4 regions of the Nocardiopsis codii genome follow, and region 3 is predicted to be linked to each of the others. Evidence: predicted binding sites of a transcription regulator. Region 3 holds the regulator's gene; each other region holds the start of a gene.
The links. The regulator LexA, encoded in region 3, represses DNA repair genes until DNA is damaged. The targets are predictions, from matches to a motif close to TCGAACANNTGTTCGA.
Positions count from the first base shown of each region.

Region 1: the regulator LexA is predicted to act here: its motif matches at 2,423-2,438, upstream of uvrA (excinuclease ABC subunit UvrA).
Region 2: the regulator LexA is predicted to act here: its motif matches at 2,705-2,720, upstream of Q8791_RS16935 (DUF6504 family protein).
Region 4: the regulator LexA is predicted to act here: its motif matches at 2,394-2,409, upstream of ruvC (crossover junction endodeoxyribonuclease RuvC).

Region 1 is NZ_JAUZMY010000051.1:7,827-12,301, reverse strand. It holds gene Q8791_RS30065 (glycosyltransferase family 4 protein) at 1-974, shown strand, start outside; gene Q8791_RS30060 (TerC family protein) at 1,349-2,368, shown strand; gene uvrA (excinuclease ABC subunit UvrA) at 2,700-4,475, shown strand, end outside.
Region 2 is NZ_JAUZMY010000016.1:49,481-53,955, forward strand. It holds gene Q8791_RS16920 (peptidoglycan recognition protein family protein) at 1-691, shown strand, start outside; gene Q8791_RS16925 (DinB family protein) at 935-1,552, opposite strand; gene Q8791_RS16930 (GNAT family N-acetyltransferase) at 1,732-2,358, shown strand; gene Q8791_RS16935 (DUF6504 family protein) at 2,355-2,639, opposite strand; gene Q8791_RS16940 (quinone oxidoreductase family protein) at 3,270-4,235, shown strand; gene Q8791_RS16945 (SPFH domain-containing protein) at 4,342-4,475, opposite strand, start outside.
Region 3 is NZ_JAUZMY010000004.1:79,881-84,355, reverse strand. It holds partial or broken gene Q8791_RS05705 (vitamin B12-dependent ribonucleotide reductase) at 1-990, opposite strand, end outside; gene nrdR (transcriptional regulator NrdR) at 1,142-1,645, opposite strand; gene lexA (transcriptional repressor LexA) at 2,306-3,025, shown strand; gene Q8791_RS05690 (alpha/beta hydrolase family protein) at 3,221-4,321, shown strand; gene Q8791_RS05685 (hypothetical protein) at 4,443-4,475, opposite strand, start outside.
Region 4 is NZ_JAUZMY010000013.1:177,730-182,204, forward strand. It holds gene ruvB (Holliday junction branch migration DNA helicase RuvB) at 1-1,137, opposite strand, end outside; gene ruvA (Holliday junction branch migration protein RuvA) at 1,147-1,761, opposite strand; gene ruvC (crossover junction endodeoxyribonuclease RuvC) at 1,812-2,360, opposite strand; gene Q8791_RS15310 (NUDIX hydrolase) at 2,772-3,614, shown strand; gene Q8791_RS15315 (J domain-containing protein) at 3,673-4,475, shown strand, end outside.

The DNA of each region.
Region 1 (4,475 bases), on a different contig from region 3:
TCGGACCGGCCGCGGCCGAGCGCGAGTTCGGTTTCACCTCGGCGGGACTGCGCTTCTCCCCGGTGCCCATCGGCCGGGCGCCCTCGCTGGGGGACCCCGGTTCGGTGCTGCTGCTGCGCGCACTGACGAGAAACGCGGACGTGGTCCACGCGCACGGGATGCGCGCGGGTGCGCTGTGCGCCCTGGCGGGCGCCGACCCGCTGGTGGTGACCGCGCACAACGCGCCGCCGCCGGTCGGGGGAGCCCTGGCCCTGGCCTACCCGGTCCTGGAGAGGATCGTGGCCCGCCGCGCGGACGCGGTGCTGGGCGTGTCCGGGGACCTGGTGCAGCGGATGCGCGCCCTCGGCGCGAGGGAGGCGCGCCTGGCCGTGGTGGCCGCGCCGGAGACCGGAACGCCGTTGAACGGCCGTGAGGCCACCCGTGCCGACCTGGCCGTCCTCCCCGAACGGCCCCTCCTGCTGACCATCGGACGGCTGGCGGAGCAGAAGGGGCTGCACATGCTGTTGGAGGCGGCGCCCGCCATCGCCGACCGCAGTCCGGAGCCGGTGATCGCGATCGCCGGGGACGGCCCCCTGTGGGGCCGCCTGCACGACACGGCGGCCGAGATGGGCGCCGACGTGCGCATGCTGGGCCACCGGTCGGACGTGGCGGATCTGCTCGCGGCGGCGGACGTGTTCTGCCTGACCAGCCAGTGGGAGGGGCCGTCGCTGGTGATCATGGAGGCGTTGCGGGCGGGACTTCCCGTGGTCTCCACCCGGGTGGGGGGCATCCCCGACCTGTACTCGGGGACGGTGCTGATGGTGCCGCCGGGGGACACGGCGGCGTTCGCGGCGGCGGTGGGACGCGTCCTGGACGACCCCGTGCTGGCGGACGACCTGCGGGCCCGTTCGCAGGAGGCCGCCCGGGACCTGCCGAGCGAGGAGGACGCCGTGGAGGCCGCCGCCTCCGTGTACAAGTCGGTGCTGCGCCGCTGAACGCGGACGGGCGCCGGGAGCGCCGCCGCCTCCGGGGGCCGGGCCCGTCGCCGGAGGGGCCGCCGGTGTCCCGGAGGACCGGATGATGTGTCCCGGCGGAGCGGGGAATGCCACCGTCCCGGTGTCTTCCTCAAAGACACCGGAGATGCCATGCTGATCTCAGGGCTTTCGTGCGTCACTGCGTGCGCACGAACGGTACCCTTGGTTTCACGTGAGGGGAGTATCCCTGTCGCGGCGGTGTCGTCATCACGGAGTACAGAGTCGTTCTCCCGGTGCCGTCGGTTCACGTCCTCCGGACGTGAGCGGGAGAGACCTCCGGTAATTCGCCGTGCGTGCACTCAGCTCGCGCGCACTGACCGGAGGAGAATCCGTCCGTGAATGTTCCCTTGTGGGTGTGGGCCGCGACGATCGGTGGCATGATCGCCATCCTGGTGATCGACCTGGCCATCGTCGACCACCCGTGGAGTAAGAAGAAGGGTCCCCAGGAGTTCGGGATCAAGCAGGCTGCCTGGTGGGCGGCCTTCTACATCGGTATCGCCATCCTCTTCGGTTTCGGGGTCTGGTACTTCGGCGGCGGTGGGGCCGGCGCGGAGTACTTCGCGGGCTTCGTCACCGAGAAGAGCCTGAGCATCGACAACCTCTTCGTGTTCTACCTCCTCATGGGCTCCTTCGCCGTACCGAAGAAGTACCAGCACGAGGTCCTGCTCGTCGGCATCGTGATCGCGCTCGTCATGCGCGGCATCTTCATCGTCCTCGGCGCCCAGGTCATCAACGCCTGGAGCGAGGTCTTCTACCTCTTCGGCGCCTTCCTGATCTACACCGGTTACAAGATCATCCGGGATCACATGAAGGGCGACGAGGAGGAGAAGGACTTCACGCAGACCCCGGTGGTCCGCCTGGTCAAGCGCTTCTGGCCGGTCAGTGACGGCTACCACGGCGCCAAGCTGACCGTGAAGCTCGACGGCAGGCGGCACGTCACCCCGATGCTCCTGGTGATCCTCGCCATCGGCGTCATCGACCTGGTCTTCGCCGTCGACTCCATCCCGGCGATCTTCGGCCTGACCCAGGACGCCTACATCGTCTTCACCGCCAACGCCTTCGCGCTGCTGGGCCTGCGCCAGCTGTACTTCCTGCTGGCCGGACTGATGGACCGCCTGGCCTACATCAGCTGGGGCCTGTCGGCGATCATGCTGTTCATCGGTGTGAAGATGATCTTCCACGCGCTGCACGAGAACGGCATCCACATCGTGGACATCGGCATCGGCGCCTCGCTGACCGTGATCCTCGGCATCATGACGATCACCATCGTCGGAAGCCTGGTCAAGTCCAGGATCGACGAGCGCAACAACGCTGCCGTCGAGGGCGAAAAGGACGTCCCGGCCGACAGGTCCTGATATCGGGCGGGCGGTCTCCGCCCGGCTCGCGGACCTCGCGCGAAACGACCTTTCTCGAACAACTGTTCGTCTATAGTGGTGGTGTCCTGACGCCGGAGCGTCGGGGCGCCACCACTTCTCCGTTGTGGAAGAAACCGTCGCCGGCGATCGTTAGTCTTGACGGACGGGGAGGCCTACGCCCTCCCCGCATCCCCTCACCGGCCCGATTCCGAGGCCGAGGCGGTCGCCTGGGGTCGTTCGACCGCCACGCCGCGAAGCCACACACGGGTCAGCCGCCGTCGTCCGACGCGGACCGCACCCTGTGCGCCTATGCCGAAGGATGTCTCACTCGATGGTCGAACAACTGGTAGTCCGGGGAGCCCGAGAGCACAACCTCAAGGACGTCTCGCTGGACCTGCCGCGTGACTCCATGATCGTGTTCACCGGCCTGTCCGGGTCGGGGAAGTCGTCGCTGGCCTTCGACACGATCTTCGCCGAGGGGCAGCGCCGCTACGTCGAGTCCCTCTCCGCGTATGCGCGCCAGTTCCTCGGCCAGATGGACAAACCGGACGTGGACTTCATCGAGGGCCTCTCCCCGGCCGTGTCCATCGACCAGAAGTCCACCAGCCGCAACCCGCGCTCCACGGTCGGCACCATCACCGAGGTGTACGACTACCTGCGCCTGCTGTGGGCGCGCGTCGGGGTCCCGCACTGTCCGGAGTGCCACCGCGAGATCGCGCGGCAGACGCCGCAGCAGATCGTGGACCGCGTCCTGGAGATGACCGAGGGCACCCGCTTCCAGGTGCTCGCCCCGGTCGTGCGCGGGCGCAAGGGCGAGTACACCGAACTCTTCAAGGACCTCCAGTCCAAGGGCTACACCCGCGCGGTCGTTGACGGCGAGGCCGTACGCCTCGACGAGGCGCCCAAGCTGGGCCGTTACGACAAGCACGACATCGCCGTGGTCGTGGACCGGCTCGCCGTCAAGGAGGGGGCGCGCGGGCGCCTCAACGACTCGGTAGAGACCGCGCTCAAGCTCGCGGGCGGCACCATCGTCCTGGACTTCGTGGACCTGGACGCCGACGACGCCGAGCGCGAGAAGGTGTTCTCCGAGCACCTGTACTGCCCCTACGACGACCTGTCCTTCGAGCAGCTCGAACCCCGCTCCTTCTCCTTCAACGCCCCCTACGGCGCCTGCCCCGACTGCTCGGGCCTGGGCACCCGTATGGAGGTCGACCCCGAACTGCTGGTCCCCGACCCGGAGAAGACGCTCGCCGAGGGCGCCATCGGCCCCTGGTCCGGCGGTCCCAACAGCGGTTACTGGGAACGCATCCTGACCGCGGTCGGCGAGGCCGTCGGGTTCGACCTGGACACGTCCTGGGAGAAGCTGCCGCGCCGTGCGCGCAAGGCGCTGATGGAGGGGCACGACACCCAGGTCCACGTCACCTACCGCAACCGGTACGGGCGCAACCGCTCCTACTACACCGAGTTCGAGGGCGTCATCCCCTGGGTGAAGCGCCGCCACTCCGAGACCGAGAGCGACTACGGTCGCGAGCGTCTGGAGGGGTACATGAGAACGGTGCCCTGCCCCACCTGTGAGGGGACCCGTCTCAAGCCGGTCGTGCTGGCCGTGACCGTCGGCGGCCGGTCCATCGCCGACGTCGCCCAGATGTCGCTCACCGACAGCGCGGCCTTCCTCGCCGGGCTCAAGCTCTCCGACCGCGACATGGTCATCGCCGCCCAGGTGCTCAAGGAGATCAACGCCCGGCTCGGCTTCCTGCTCGACGTCGGCCTGGACTACCTGAGCCTGGCCCGGTCGTCCGGGTCGCTCTCGGGCGGCGAGGCCCAGCGGATCAGGCTGGCCACACAGATCGGTTCCGGCCTGGTGGGCGTGCTGTACGTGCTCGACGAGCCGTCCATCGGCCTGCACCAGCGCGACAACGCCCGCCTGCTGGAGACCCTGCAGCGGCTGCGCGACATCGGCAACACGCTCATCGTGGTCGAGCACGACGAGGACACCATCCGCGCCGCCGACTGGGTGGTGGACATCGGCCCCGGGGCGGGCGAGCACGGCGGCCACGTCGTGGTGTCCGGGATCGTGGACGAACTCCTCACCTCCGACACGTCGCTG
Region 2 (4,475 bases), on a different contig from region 3:
GGGCGGGCCCGAGCGGGTGTCCCTGTCCTCGGAGTCCTCCGACGCGCCGGCCTCCCGCGCGTCGATCCCGTTCCGCACACGGGCCGGATGGGGTGCCGACGAGTCGTGGCGCTTCGACGACGAGGGCAACGACCTGTGGGCCCCCGAGTTCCACCGGGTGCAGGCGTTGACCGTGCACCACACCGCCATGCCGACCGGGGACGATCCCGCGGCGGACGTGCGCGCCGTCTACTACCTGCACGCGGTCGAGCAGGCGTGGGGCGACATCGGCTACCACGTGCTCATCGACCCGGACGGAACGGTCTACGAGGGCCGCCACTCGGGCGACGACGGCGTGCCCGTGTTCTCCGGGCCGCCGTCCCCGCGCGGGGCGCGTGCGGTGACCGCCGGGCACGCCTTCGGCTTCAACCACGGCAACGTGGGCGTGTGCCTGCTCGGGGACTTCACGGCGGAGCCGCCCACCCGGGCGGCGCAGGACGCCCTCGTCGTCGTGCTGCGCGTGCTGTGCGCGGTGACCGGCGTCGACCCCGCGGAGAGGATCGAGTACGTGAATCCGGGGACCGGCGCCGTGACGCCCGGCGACGCGCTCTCCCGGCACCGGGACTGGCTGGCCACCGAGTGCCCCGGAAACGCGTTCGCCGAGGTCTTCGACACCGCGATCCGCGACCGCGTCATCGGCGGTTCCGCCTGAGGCGGTGACCGGGAGAGTGCGCGGCCCCGTCCCCTCCGCCGCGGTCCCGTACGGCCGGCGGGGCCGGGCGCCGGGATCGGCCCCGGGCACGAGTTCACCGGCGTCGGAGGTCCTCGCGGCACACGGGCGGCCTTCCCGGTCGGCCGGTGAGGATCCGTCTCGCGTCCGGGCCGCGCACCCCGTGGGCCGGTCCGGGCGCGGTGCCCCTCCGGAGCGTTCCGGCAGGGGCACCGCGCCCTCCCCTCACCGCTCCGACGACCCGCCCCCTCCGGCGGCGGCCCCCGCCTCGCGCGCCGCGCGCTCCACGCGGTCCCGGTACTCCTCCCACCAGCCCTGTCCCACGGCGGGCAGGTTGTCGTTGCCCTGCCCCAGACCCGCGGCGCCGTCGATGGCCTCCCGGACGAGATCGGCGTGTCCCGCGTGCCGGTCGGTCTCGGCGACCAGGTGCACCAGGACCCGGAACACCGTCACCTCGCGCCGCTCCTCCGGCCACCACCACACGTGGCCGACGGCGTCCGGCCCCAGCTCGGCCACCGTGGCGTCCCCGTGGGCCCACACCCGCCGGTACAGGCCGGTGATGTACTCGCGCGACTCGTCGGGGGTGACCCACATGTCCGTGTTGGGCTCAGCGTCGGGATCGGCCCAGGGCACCGGTTCGGCGAAGGGGCGCCCGAACACGGCTCCCAGGTAGTCCGACTCCACGCTGACCAGATGCTTGACCAGGCCCAGAAGGTTGGTTCCGGTCGGTGTCACCGGTCGTCGGACGTCGTACTCCGACAGGCCGTCCAGCTTCCACAGCACGGCCTCCCTGGCCCCCTGGAGGTACTGGAGGAGGATGGCGGCCGACTCTTTCGCGGTCATTCCCGAACGCCTTTCACGAGGGTCGCCCCGCCCGGACGGGCGGGGTTCGGAACTGTTCGATCCACCACGGCCGCGGCCGGGCCGGCCACCCGGCCCCCAAAGGCCGATCCGTGCCGGGTGATCGGTCCGGGCGCGTATCGTGAGCGCACTCCGCACCGTTGACAAGGGGAGACAACGGCATGTCCACCAGCCGGCACGCACGGATGCTGCCTTCCGTAATCCTGGAGACCGAGCGCCTGCGCCTGCGCGCGTTCGTCGAGGCCGACATCGACGACGTGTACGCCGGCTGCACCGACGCCGAACTCCAACAGTGGATCCCCATCCCCCGTCCCGGTGTGCGCTACACCCGCCAGGACGCCGAGCAGTGGTGCCGCCAGATCGCCCCGGGCATGCGCACCGGGGGCGAGGGCCAGCAGTGGGCCGTGGTGGAGAGGGGTTCGGGCCGCCTCATCGGCTCCATCGGCCTGGTCCGCACCCTGTGGCCCGCCATGAACACCGAGGTCGGCTACTGGGTGGCCCCCTGGGGGCGCGGCCGCGGGTACGCGACCGAGGCGGCCGTGGCCGTCTCCCGGTGGGCGATCGACCAGGGCTTCCTGCGCGTGGAGATCAAGGCGGCTACCGGGAACACCGGCTCCCGCCGGGTCGCCGAGGGGGCCGGTTTCACCCTCGAGGGTGTCGAGCGGAGCGCGATGCCGCTGCACGAGGGCCGGACGGACCTGGCCGTGTACAGCCTCCTCCCGTCCGACCTGGCCCGAAGCCGGACGCCGGCACGGGGTGGTGCGCCCCGCGCCGACGCCGCGCCCTAACCCCATACCCGGGAGAGCAGCCAGGTCCCGCTGGCGGTGTCGTGGCGCAGTTCGTACACGCCCTGGGACGCTCCGGCCTCCACCCTCCAGTGCCTGCGCTCGGGCACCTGGGACCCGCTCACCGGGGTCCAGTCCATGCGCAGGGTGACCCAGTGGTCGAGGATCCTCCGCACGCCGTACACCCTTCCGTTCCACGTGAACCGGGCCGGGCGCCCGTCGTCCTCGACGACGGTGACCTCCGCCCCGTAGTACCGTCCCACGACACTTCCCCTCAGCATCATCCGCCTCCTGAGCCCCGACGCACGCCACCGGGACGCCCACTCGTGGGGAAGACGCGAACGGGCGATCGAACATGTGTTCTAATCCTAGCGACATCAGTGGCCCCGCGGAACTGTTTCGGGGACTTCCGCATCCCCTCATGTGACGACGGCGCCGCGCCCCGTGCCCCTGCCGGGCCGGGATCGGCACGCGGAGCAGCCCGCCCCCGCCGACCACCGCGAGGCACCCACCCGATGTCGGACAGCGGCAGGCCGCTGCGCCCCGCAGACCCCTGAACAGGACGCCCACCGCGTTCCCGGTCGGCGAGGGCGGCACCCGGCACCGCGGACCCGGCCCGGGGCCCCTGCGACCGGCTCGTCGCTGCTGTGGCGTCGAACGGGCACACGGGCGGACCACCCCTGCGTCCGGGGGATCCACGCGAACGCGACGGCTACGGCGTCGCGACCCGCCCCGGGCCCGGCAACGAACCCCTCGGCGTGCTCTTCACCGGCTTCTCCGTCGGCGAGATCGCCGACGGGCAGCAGCCGTCGGGACCGGGCACGCCCCCGTGGGCCACGCCGCCCCGGCGTGACGCGTCCGGCTTCGGGGCTGGCATGATGCCGGGAACCGACCCCGAAAGGAGCAGTGGACCCATGCGTGCCATCGTGATCGAGGAGAACGGCGGACCCGAGGTTCTGCGGCTGAGTGAGACCGCCGACCCCGTGCCCGGTCCCGGCGAGGTGCTGATCGACGTGGAGGCCCGCGGGGTCAACTTCATCGACATCTACCAGCGCAGCGGCATGTACGACGTCCCCCTCCCCTTCGTCCCGGGGATGGAGGCCGCCGGGGTGGTCGCCGCGCTCGGCGAGGGCGTCTCCGACCTGTCCGTCGGCCAGCGGGTCGGTTGGGCGATGGCCCCGGGGGCGTACGCCGACAGGACCGCCGTCAAGGCCTCACTGGTCGTCCCCGTCCCCGACGCGGTGTCCTCCGAGCAGGCCGCCGCCCTGTTCCTCCAGGGCATGACCGCCCACTACCTCACGCACTCCGTGTACCCGGTGGCCGAGGGCGACACCGTGCTCGTGCACGCGGCGGCGGGCGGTACCGGGCTGCTCGTCACCCAGCTGGCCAAGGAGCGCGGCGCCCGCGTCATCGGCACCGTGTCCACGGAGGAGAAGGAGCGCGTGGCCAGGGGGGCCGGCGCCGACGAGGTCATCCGCTACACCGAGACCCCGGTGGCCGAGGCGGTGCGCTCCCTCACCGGCGGCGAGGGCGTGGCCGCGGTCTACGACGGCGTGGGCCGGGACACCTTCGACGCCAGCCTGGACTCGCTGCGCCCGCGCGGTGTGCTGGCCCTGTTCGGTCAGTCCTCCGGAGCGGTCGCGCCGGTGGACCCGCAGCGCCTCAACTCGGCCGGCTCGGTGTACCTGACACGGCCGTCGCTGGCCTACTTCGTGGCGGACCGCGAGGAGCTGCTGGGCAGGGCCCGCGACCTGTTCGACCTGGTGGGGGCGGGACGCCTGGACGTACGGGTCGGCGGCCGGTACGCGCTGGCCGACGCCGGGCGCGCACACGCCGACCTGGCCTCCCGGAAGACCACGGGCAAGCTCCTGCTGGTGTGACGCCGGGCTTCCCCGGCGGCCCCTCCGGCGGGTGCGCGGGGAGGGTGCGGCCGTTCGCCGGCGCCGCCCTCCCCGGCCCTCACCGGGATCCGTCGGGGCTCCGGTCTCAGGTTTCCTCGCGCGGCTCCGGTGGCGAGCCGGCGATGCCCACCCCGGCGCGGCGGACGTCGTCGCGGGCGTCCGCGACCGCTCGTTCCGCGGCCTCGGCCGCGTCCATCGCGGCCTGCGCCGACGAGGACT
Region 3 (4,475 bases):
GGCCCTGGCCATCCGGGTGAACAGGTCCTTGGCGTCCACGGTGGCGACGACCTCGCCGGTGGTGCGGGACGTCAGGCCGAACTCGGACCCGGTGTCGACGGCGCGCATGAACGCGTCGGAGACCCGGACGGAGTTGTTGGCGTTCTGGTACTGGACGCTGAACATGTCGGCGCCGCCCAGGTCCACGTCGAAGCCGGCGTCGCGCAGGGCACGGATCTTGTGCTCCTCGCGGGACTTGGTCTCGACGAACTCCTCGATGTCGGGGTGGTCGACGTCCAGGACGACCATCTTGGCGGCGCGGCGGGTGGCGCCTCCGGACTTGATGGTCCCGGCGGAGGCGTCGGCTCCCCGCATGAAGGAGACGGGGCCGGAGGCCGTGCCGCCGGAGGACAGCAGCTCCTTGCTGGAGCGGATACGGGACAGGTTCACACCCGCTCCGGAGCCGCCCTTGAAGATGATCCCCTCTTCCTTGTACCAGTCGAGGATCGACTCCATGGTGTCGTCGACGGAGAGGATGAAGCACGCGCTGACCTGCTGCGCCGAGGTCGTCCCGACGTTGAACCAGACCGGCGAGTTGAAGCTGAAGAGCTGGTTGGCGAGGGCGTGCTTGAGCTCGTGGTCGAAGATCTCCGCGTCCTCGTCGCCGGCGAAGTAGCCGTGCTTGACGCCGGTCTCGGTGTAGACCCCGACGACGCGGTCGATGAGCTGCTTGAGGCTCCACTCGCGCTCGGGGGTGCCGGCGGCGCCGCGGAAGTACTTGCTCGCCACGATCTGGGTGGCGTTCATGGACCAGGACGCGGGGAACTCCACGCCGCGCTGCTCGAAGTTGACCGTGCCGTCGCGCCAGTTGGTCATGACGACGTCGCGGCGCTCCCATTCCAGGGCGTCGTACGGGTGGGTCCCGGGGGTCGTGAAGACCCGCTTGATCCTCAGCCCCTTGCGGTTCCCCTTGCCCTTGCGTCCCGTCGGTCCGCTGGCTGTCTCCGTCATCGTGGAGTCTCCCCTGCCTCATGGGCACGGCCTGCCCAACCGTGCACGGTGTCCTTGGAAAACGGGCGGGCCGGTCACGGGAGGGGTACCCCACGGTGGCCGGACCGCCCCGGCGGCGCCCCGCCCGCGACCCTCTCCCGGCCGCGGGGCGCTACCCGGTGGTGGTGCTGCTCTCGGGGAGGGCCTGCGCCCCGTCCGCGCCCTCGGACTCGCGGTCGCGACGCAGGCTGGCGATCTCGGACTCGAAGTCGGCGAGGCTCTCGAAACCGCGGTAGACGCTGGCGAAGTGCAGGTAGGCGACCTCGTCCAGGTCCCGCATGGGACCGAGGATGGCCAGGCCGATCTCATGGGCCGGCACCTCGGCGACGCCGCGTCCGCGGATCTCCTCCTCGACCTGTTGGCCGAGCTTGGCGAGGGCGTCCTCGGAGACGGGACGGCCCTGGCAGGCCCGGCGCACCCCGGCGATGATCTTGGTACGGCTGAAGGGCTCGGTGACGCCGGAGCGCTTGGCGACCATCAGCAGGACGGTCTCCTGCGTGGTGAAGCGGCGCTCGCACACGGGACAGGAGCGGCGGCGCCTGATGGCCGCGCCGTCGTCCGTGGACCTGCTGTCGATCACCCTGGTGTCCGGATGGCGGCAGAACGGACAGTGCATCCTGGTTCACCTGCTTCCCTCACCGAATCGACACCCTGTACCTCTACTAAACCACAACTCCTGGGCAATCCATCCCATGAGAGCACCAGATGTTGTGGTCGAACCTAGGCCTAGTGAGGGGTGCCCCGCAACCCGGCGACCGGCGTGTCCCGCACACGGGCACGCGGCGGCGGAGGCCTGCGGTCGGCGGCGGCACGGGGTGGGATCCGAAGGGGAGCCGGTCCGCCCCGGGGGCGGTCGGCGCCGACGACAAGAATAGCGGCGCGGGCCCTCGGCATCCGCTGCCCCCGGCGGCCTGTCGCACCCGGAAGTGCTCCCCACGAGGAGGTTTCACCCTGATGCCGGGGATTCGGGAGACCAGTCCCACATCCCACCGGAACCTCCCCCGGGGGACACGTGTTCGGGTATTCCGGGGACAGCACCACGTGAACACGTGTACACACGTCAGTAGAGGCCGGAAATTGACCGCGAAAACACACGGGACAATGGCCTGGGGCCTCGAACGCTTGTTTGATATCACCGTGCGCAACGTCTAATGTTGACTGTGATTTCACGCTGGTTTCGCCATCACGCGGACCCCAGGTCGGCACGGTCGCGAACCGGTGGTGGCCAGTCACGCAATCAGGCCCTGACCGAACCGAATGCCGAGGAGGCCCGGCCGTGCCGGAGGAGAATCCCGGAACCGCAGATTCCGCCACCGTTCTCACCGCAGTGGGGAACGCGGGTGGATCCACGCCCGAAGCCCCCAAACTCACCGCTCGACAGCAGAGTGTCCTGAACTGCATCCAGCGGTATGTGCGCGAGCGGGGCTTCCCCCCGTCGATAAGGGAAATCGGAGAAGCGGTCGGCCTCTCCAGCCCTTCCAGCGTGGCCCACCAGCTCAAGGTCCTCCAGCGCAAGGGCTACCTGCACCGCGACCAGAACCGCCCGCGGGCCGTGGAACTGCGCTCCCCCGGCCGTTCCACCGGCCAGACCGTGACCCCCGAGGACATCGACCCCTCGCGCGCCGCCGCCGTTCCGCTGGTCGGCCGGATCGCCGCCGGCGGTCCCATCCTCGCCGAGGAGTCGGTGGAGGACGTGCTAGCCCTGCCGCGCCAACTGGTCGGCGAGGGCCGCCTGTTCATGCTCACCGTGGTCGGCGACTCGATGATCGACGCGGCCATCACCGACGGCGACCTGGTCGTGGTCCGCCAGCAGCAGGACGCCAACAACGGTGACATCGTGGCGGCCCTGCTGGACGACGAGGCGACCGTCAAGGTCCTGCGCCGCGAGGAGGACGGCCACGTGTGGCTCATGCCCCGCAACGACGCCTACGAGCCGATCAACGGCGACGCCGCCACCGTCCTGGGCAAGGTCGTCGCGGTCATGCGCCGCGTCTGACCCGGCCCCGGCGACAGCCCGGCCCGCGCCTCCGGCACCGTCCCCGACGGACCGGGGGCGCCGTGCTGTGCCCTCCGGCGCCCGCCCGAACCCGCCGGGCCCGGGGGCTGGGCCCCGGCCGGGAACCGCCTCCGCCCGCCCCGGGGGGCCTGTGGACGACGGGGGTCCGTCCGGCGGGACCGCTAGGCTGAAACCGTGTCCACACCACTCTCCTCCCCCGTCGCCCGACCGCGCGCCGCTGTGGTCGGCGGTGTCCTCGCCGTCCTGCTCTCCACCGCCGCCTGCGCTCCGGCCGACGTCGACGGGGCCGAGGCGCCCGGGGTCGTCGGCGTCGAGCGCGAGCTGACCTTCGAGGGCGGCGGACACGAGGTGTCCGCGTCCTTCCGCGCTCCGCACGGCGCCTCCGAGCGGCTGCCAGGTGCGCTCATCATCTCCGGCAGCGGCCCGACCGACCGCGACGGCAACGCTCCCGCGCGGCCCGACGCCGACACCAATCAGAACCTGTCCCGTGTGCTCGCCGACGCGGGTGTGGCCTCTCTGCGCTACGACAAGTTCGGCAGCGGTCCGGACCCGCAGGTCGAGGAGGAGACCGGACCCGGCGGCGTCCGGAGGATCACCCCCGTGGATCCCGAGGTCTTCGACCGGCAGGTCGTGGCGGCCTACGAGGAACTGCTCGCGCAGCCCGAGGTGGACCCCCGGCGCGTGGTCGTCGTCGGACACAGCGAGGGCGCCCTCTACGCCCTGCGCGCCCACCGGCTCATCGGCTCCGGTCACCCCTCGCCCGCACTGGTGCTGGCCGCCCCTCCGGGCACCCGCTACCTGGACCTCCTCGACCGGCAGGTCACCGAGCAGGTCCGCCTGGCCGAGGGGACGGGCCAGCTCGGGGAGTCGGAGGCCGTCCGGATCCTCTCGGACATGCGGGCCGGGCGTGCCGCGATCAGGGGCGGGCGCGACATCACGTCGCAGGACAGCGACCAGTTCGGCGTCTACACCCCGTGGAACGCCGAATTCCTCTCCTACATGGACGGCCTGGACCCGGTCGAACTGGGACGGGACCTGCCCGAGGGCACCCCGGTCCTGGTCCTGTGGGGGGAGGACGACGCCCAGGTCTCCCGTGGGGACGTGGACCGTCTCATGACCGGGTTGGACGGTGCGGAACGCGTGGACCTGCCCGGCACCGACCACATCCTCCGGGCCTTCGAGGACGAGCCCGGTGCGGCGGTCCTGGACACGGACAGACCGTTCGCCGAGGGGGTCTCCCCGGCTCTGGAGGAGTTCCTCGGCAACGCCTGGTAGCGGCCCGCGGCTGTGTGGCGGCCCGGGGCCGGCGCGGACCGCGCCCCCGGCTGCGGGCCGGCGGTCACGGGCGCAGGCCGTGGGGAGGACGGCCGTGGGGGCGTGCGGAGCCGCCGCCCCGTCACTCGGGGAGGGACTCCGGAAGCGCCTCGAC
Region 4 (4,475 bases), on a different contig from region 3:
CCCCGTCCCTGCGCCGCCGGAGGCCGCGGACCCGTTGGCCGACCCCCCGGCGGCGGCGCCGGCGGTCGCCGCGCCGAACGCGGCGTCCGGCGGCGGCGTCAGCCCCATGTGCGCCCAGGCCTGCGGGGTGGCGACCCGCCCGCGCGGGGTGCGCGCCAGGAAGCCGGACCGGACCAGGAACGGCTCGGCCACGACCTCCACGGTCTCGGCCTCCTCCCCCACCGACACCGCGAGCGTGGACAGGCCGACCGGGCCGCCGCGGAAGCGGTTCATGAGGACGTCGAGGATGGCGCGGTCCAGCCGGTCCAGGCCGAGTTCGTCGACCTCGTACAGTTCGAGCGCGGCGCGGGCGGTCCGCAGTGACAGGTGCCCGTCGCCCCGCACCTCGGCGTAGTCGCGCACCCGGCGCAGCAGCCGGTTGGCGATACGGGGCGTCCCGCGCGAGCGCCCGGCGATCTCCCGGGCCGCGTCCTCCGCCAGGGGTGCGCCGAGCAGCCCGGCGGAGCGGTTCAGGATCTGCTCCAGCTCCTCGGGCGAGTAGAAGTCCATGTGCGCGGTGAACCCGAACCGGTCGCGCAGCGGGGCGGGGAGCATGCCCGCCCTGGTGGTGGCCCCGACCAGGGTGAACGGGGCGATCTCCAGGGGGATCGCGGTGGCTCCGGGCCCCTTGCCGACCACGACGTCGACCCGGTAGTCCTCCATCGCCACGTAGAGCATCTCCTCGGCGGGGCGGGCCATCCGGTGGATCTCGTCCAGGAACAGCACCTCGCCCTCCTGGAGGGTGGACAGCACCGCTGCCAGGTCGCCGGACCGCTCGATGGCGGGGCCCGAGGTGATGCGCAGCGGGGCGCCCATCTCGGCGGCGACGATCATGGCCAGGGTGGTCTTGCCCAGACCGGGGCCGCCGGACATGAGGATGTGGTCCGGGGCCCGGTTGCGCCTGCGGGCGCTGTCGAGCACCAGGGAGAGCTGTTCGCGCACCCGCTTCTGTCCGACGAACTCGTCCAGGGCGCGGGGGCGCAGGGCCCCCTCGACCTGGCGGTCGTCGAGGCTGGCGTCGGAGGAGACCGCCTCGCGCTCGTAGGGGGCGGGCTCGTACGCCTCGCGGGGCTCGTGCGGTTCGTGCATGGGGTCCATCCCTCCCTCCTAGGCGCGGCTGAGCCTGCGCAGAGCGGTACGCAGCAGGACGGCGACGTCCGTGGACTCGGACTCGGCGGTGACGGCCGCCGCGGCGGCCTCGGCGTCCTTGGCCGACCAGCCGAGGTTGACCAGGCCGGAGACGACCTGCGCGCGCCGGGCGGAGTCGGACACCCCCGCGGGGGCGCCGTCGGCGGGCGGCAGCGTGCCGTCGCCGAGGACCGGCGACTCCAGCTTGCCCGCCAGTTCGAGGACGATGCGCTGCGCGCCCTTCCTGCCGATGCCGGGCACGCGGGTGAGCGCCGCGGTGTCCTCGGTCGCCACGGCCTGGCGCAGGCCGGCCGGGCTGTGGACGGAGAGGATGGCCAGGGCCAGGCGCGGCCCGACACCGGAGGCCGTCTGCACCCGCTCGAACAGGTGCCTCTCGTCGTCGTCGGCGAACCCGAACAGGGTCAGGGAGTCCTCGCGGACGATGAGGCTGGTGGCGACGGTGCCGGTCTCGCCGACGTGCAGCCGGGACAGTGCGGAGGGGGTGCACTGGACGGTCATGCCGACCCCGCCGACGTCGATCACGGCGCTGCCCGCGCCACGTGCGGCCACCCGGCCGGTGAGGAACGCGATCATCTCGTGCGGGCACCGGGGGCGGCGCCCTTCTCCTTCCTGGGGGCGGGGAACTAGCGGCCGCGGGTACGGCGGGCGAGTTCCACCTTGCGGGCGAAGTCCTGTGCGGCCTGTGCGACGCGCGCCTGGGCCCCACCGCGCCAGATGTGGCAGATGGCCAGGGCGACGGCGTCCGCCGCGTCCGCGGGTCTGGGGGGACCGTCGAGTCCGAGGATACGCGCCACCATGGTGCCGACCTGTGCCTTGTCGGCACGGCCGCTGCCGGTGATGGCGGCCTTGGCCTCGCTGGGGGTGTGCAGCGCGACGGGCAGGCCCCGCCGGGCGGCGCACACCAGGGCGATGCCGCTGGCCTGGGCGGTGCCCATGACCGTGCTGAGGTTGTGCTGGGCGAAGACCCGCTCCACGGCGACCGCGTCGGGCTGGAACCGGTCCAGCCACTCCTCGATCCCGCGCTCGATGCCGACGAGCCGCTGGGGGAGTTCGGTGTCGGGGCTGGTGCGGACGGCGTCGGCCCCGAGCAGGGTGAGCGGTTTGCCGATGGCCCCCTCGACGACACCGACGCCGCACCGGGTCAGCCCCGGGTCGATCCCCAACACTCGCACTCCGCACACCCTCGCTCGTCTTCGCACAGCCGGTCGAACGTCCGTTCGCACCATGCTAGCGGTGGGCACCGACCCCCGCCGTCCGCCCGCCCGGGCGTGTCGCCGCCCCGCCGCCGCTTCCCCGGCGACGGCGCGGCGGCTCAGTCGAGCCCGGGGCGCGCTCGTCCCGCCGCTCTCCGCGGCCTTCACGGCGTCCGCGGAGCACGGCTTCCACGGCCTGGGACAGCGGATGGTCCTGACGGTCGGACTCTCCTGGTTCGCGGCCGCCGTGTGGTTCCTCCTGCGCTCCACCGCCCGGAAGGACCCGTCCCGGGGGCGGGCAACGGGAAAGGGGTGGACGGAGGCCGAACCGCGTGCTAAGTTCACCTCAGATCGAGAAAAACTCAGACTGAGAAGAACAAGGAACCGCACGTGACCGACGCCAGGACGCCACCGCACGACGGGCCGGAGAGCCGGTTCCTCTCGGGCTACGACCCCCACGCCTTCGCCCCCGCGGCGGTCACGGTCGACGTCGTCGCCCTCACCATCCGGCCGGAGGGCGACGCCGGGGAGGACGGAGCGCGGAGGGCGGGCACCCCCCACGTGCTGCTGACCCGGCGCGCCGCCCACCCGCAGCGCGGCTGGTGGGCCCTGCCCGGCGGGTTCGTCCGGGCGGAGGACGGGCCGGACGGCCCCGCCGACCCCGACCTGCCCGACGCCGCCCTGCGCGTGCTGTCGGAGAAGACCCGCCTGCCCACCGAACTGCACCTGGAGCAGCTGGGCACCTACGGGGCGCGGGGCCGGGACCCCCGCATGCGCGTGTTCTCGGTCGCCCACATGCTCCTGGCCCCCGACCTGCCCGACCCCCACAGCGGCCGCGACACCGAGGAGGCGGCCTGGGTCCCGTGGAGCGGGCTCGGACTCGGACTCGGCGAGGACACCCGCGCCGACCGCGACCTCGCCTTCGACCACGGGCGGATCATCGCCGACGCGGTCGAGCGCGCCCGCTCCAAGCTGGAGTACACCGCTCTGGCCACCGCGTTCCTGCCGTCCGCCTTCACCATCACCGCGCTGCGGGAGGTCTACCAGGCGGTGTGGGGGCGCACACTGCACGCCGCCAACTTCCACCGCAAGATCCTCGCCACCCCCGGGTTCGTGGAGGACACCGGGGAACTCGCCGAGCACGGCGGCCCCGGCGGCGGACGCCGCGCCCGCCTCTACCGGGCCGGGGGCGCCGCGCTCCTGCACCCGCCCCTGCTGAGGAGCACCCAGTGACCGGGGCGGGACGACCGCGACGGGGACCACGCCACCACGCACAGGAACGGAGGACCTGATGGGCACGGAACCGCACGACACCGCAGCCTTCGACGCGGCGCTGCGCGCCGTCACCATGGCCGAGGACCCCGTGGCGCTGTTCGGCCCGGTGCCGGCCGGCGGCGGAGACGTCCCCCGGGCCGCCACTGCCGCGTACCGGCGCCTGGCCCGCCTCGTCCACCCCGACCCCGCGCCCGGGGGGCGCCGCACGGAGGCCGCGTCGGCCTTCACCCGGCTCACCGGGCTGTGGAGCCTGTACCGCGACATGGTCTCCGGGGACCTGGGCTTCGACGACCTCAACCTCGTCACCCGCACACGCGGCTACCGCGTCGCGGCCGGGCGTATGGCCCGGGGCGACGTCGCCGACCTGTACCCGGTGCGCTACCGCGAGGGGACGTGGCACGACGCCGTGCTCAAACTCCCCCGGTCCCAGCGCGACAACGACCTGATGGAGGCCGAGGCGACCGCACTGCGCCGCCTGCGCGAGAAGGGCCACGAGCACTACCGGGCGTTCGTCCCCGAACTGGTGGAGTCGTTCAAGCACCGCGACGCCGCGACCGGCGTGGAGCGGCGCGCGAACATCCTGGGGCGGCTGCACGGGTTCCACACTCTCGCCGACGTGCGCCGCGCGTACCCGCAGGGGATCGACCCGCGCGACGCGGCGTGGATGTGGCGGCGGCTGCTGGTGGCCGTCGGCAACGCGGCTCGGGCCGGGGTCGTGCACGGCGCGGTCGTGCCCGAGCACGTGCTCATCCACCCCGCCGAGCACGGGCTGGTGCTGGTCGACTGGTGCTACTCGGTGACCGCGCGGACGCCGCGCAC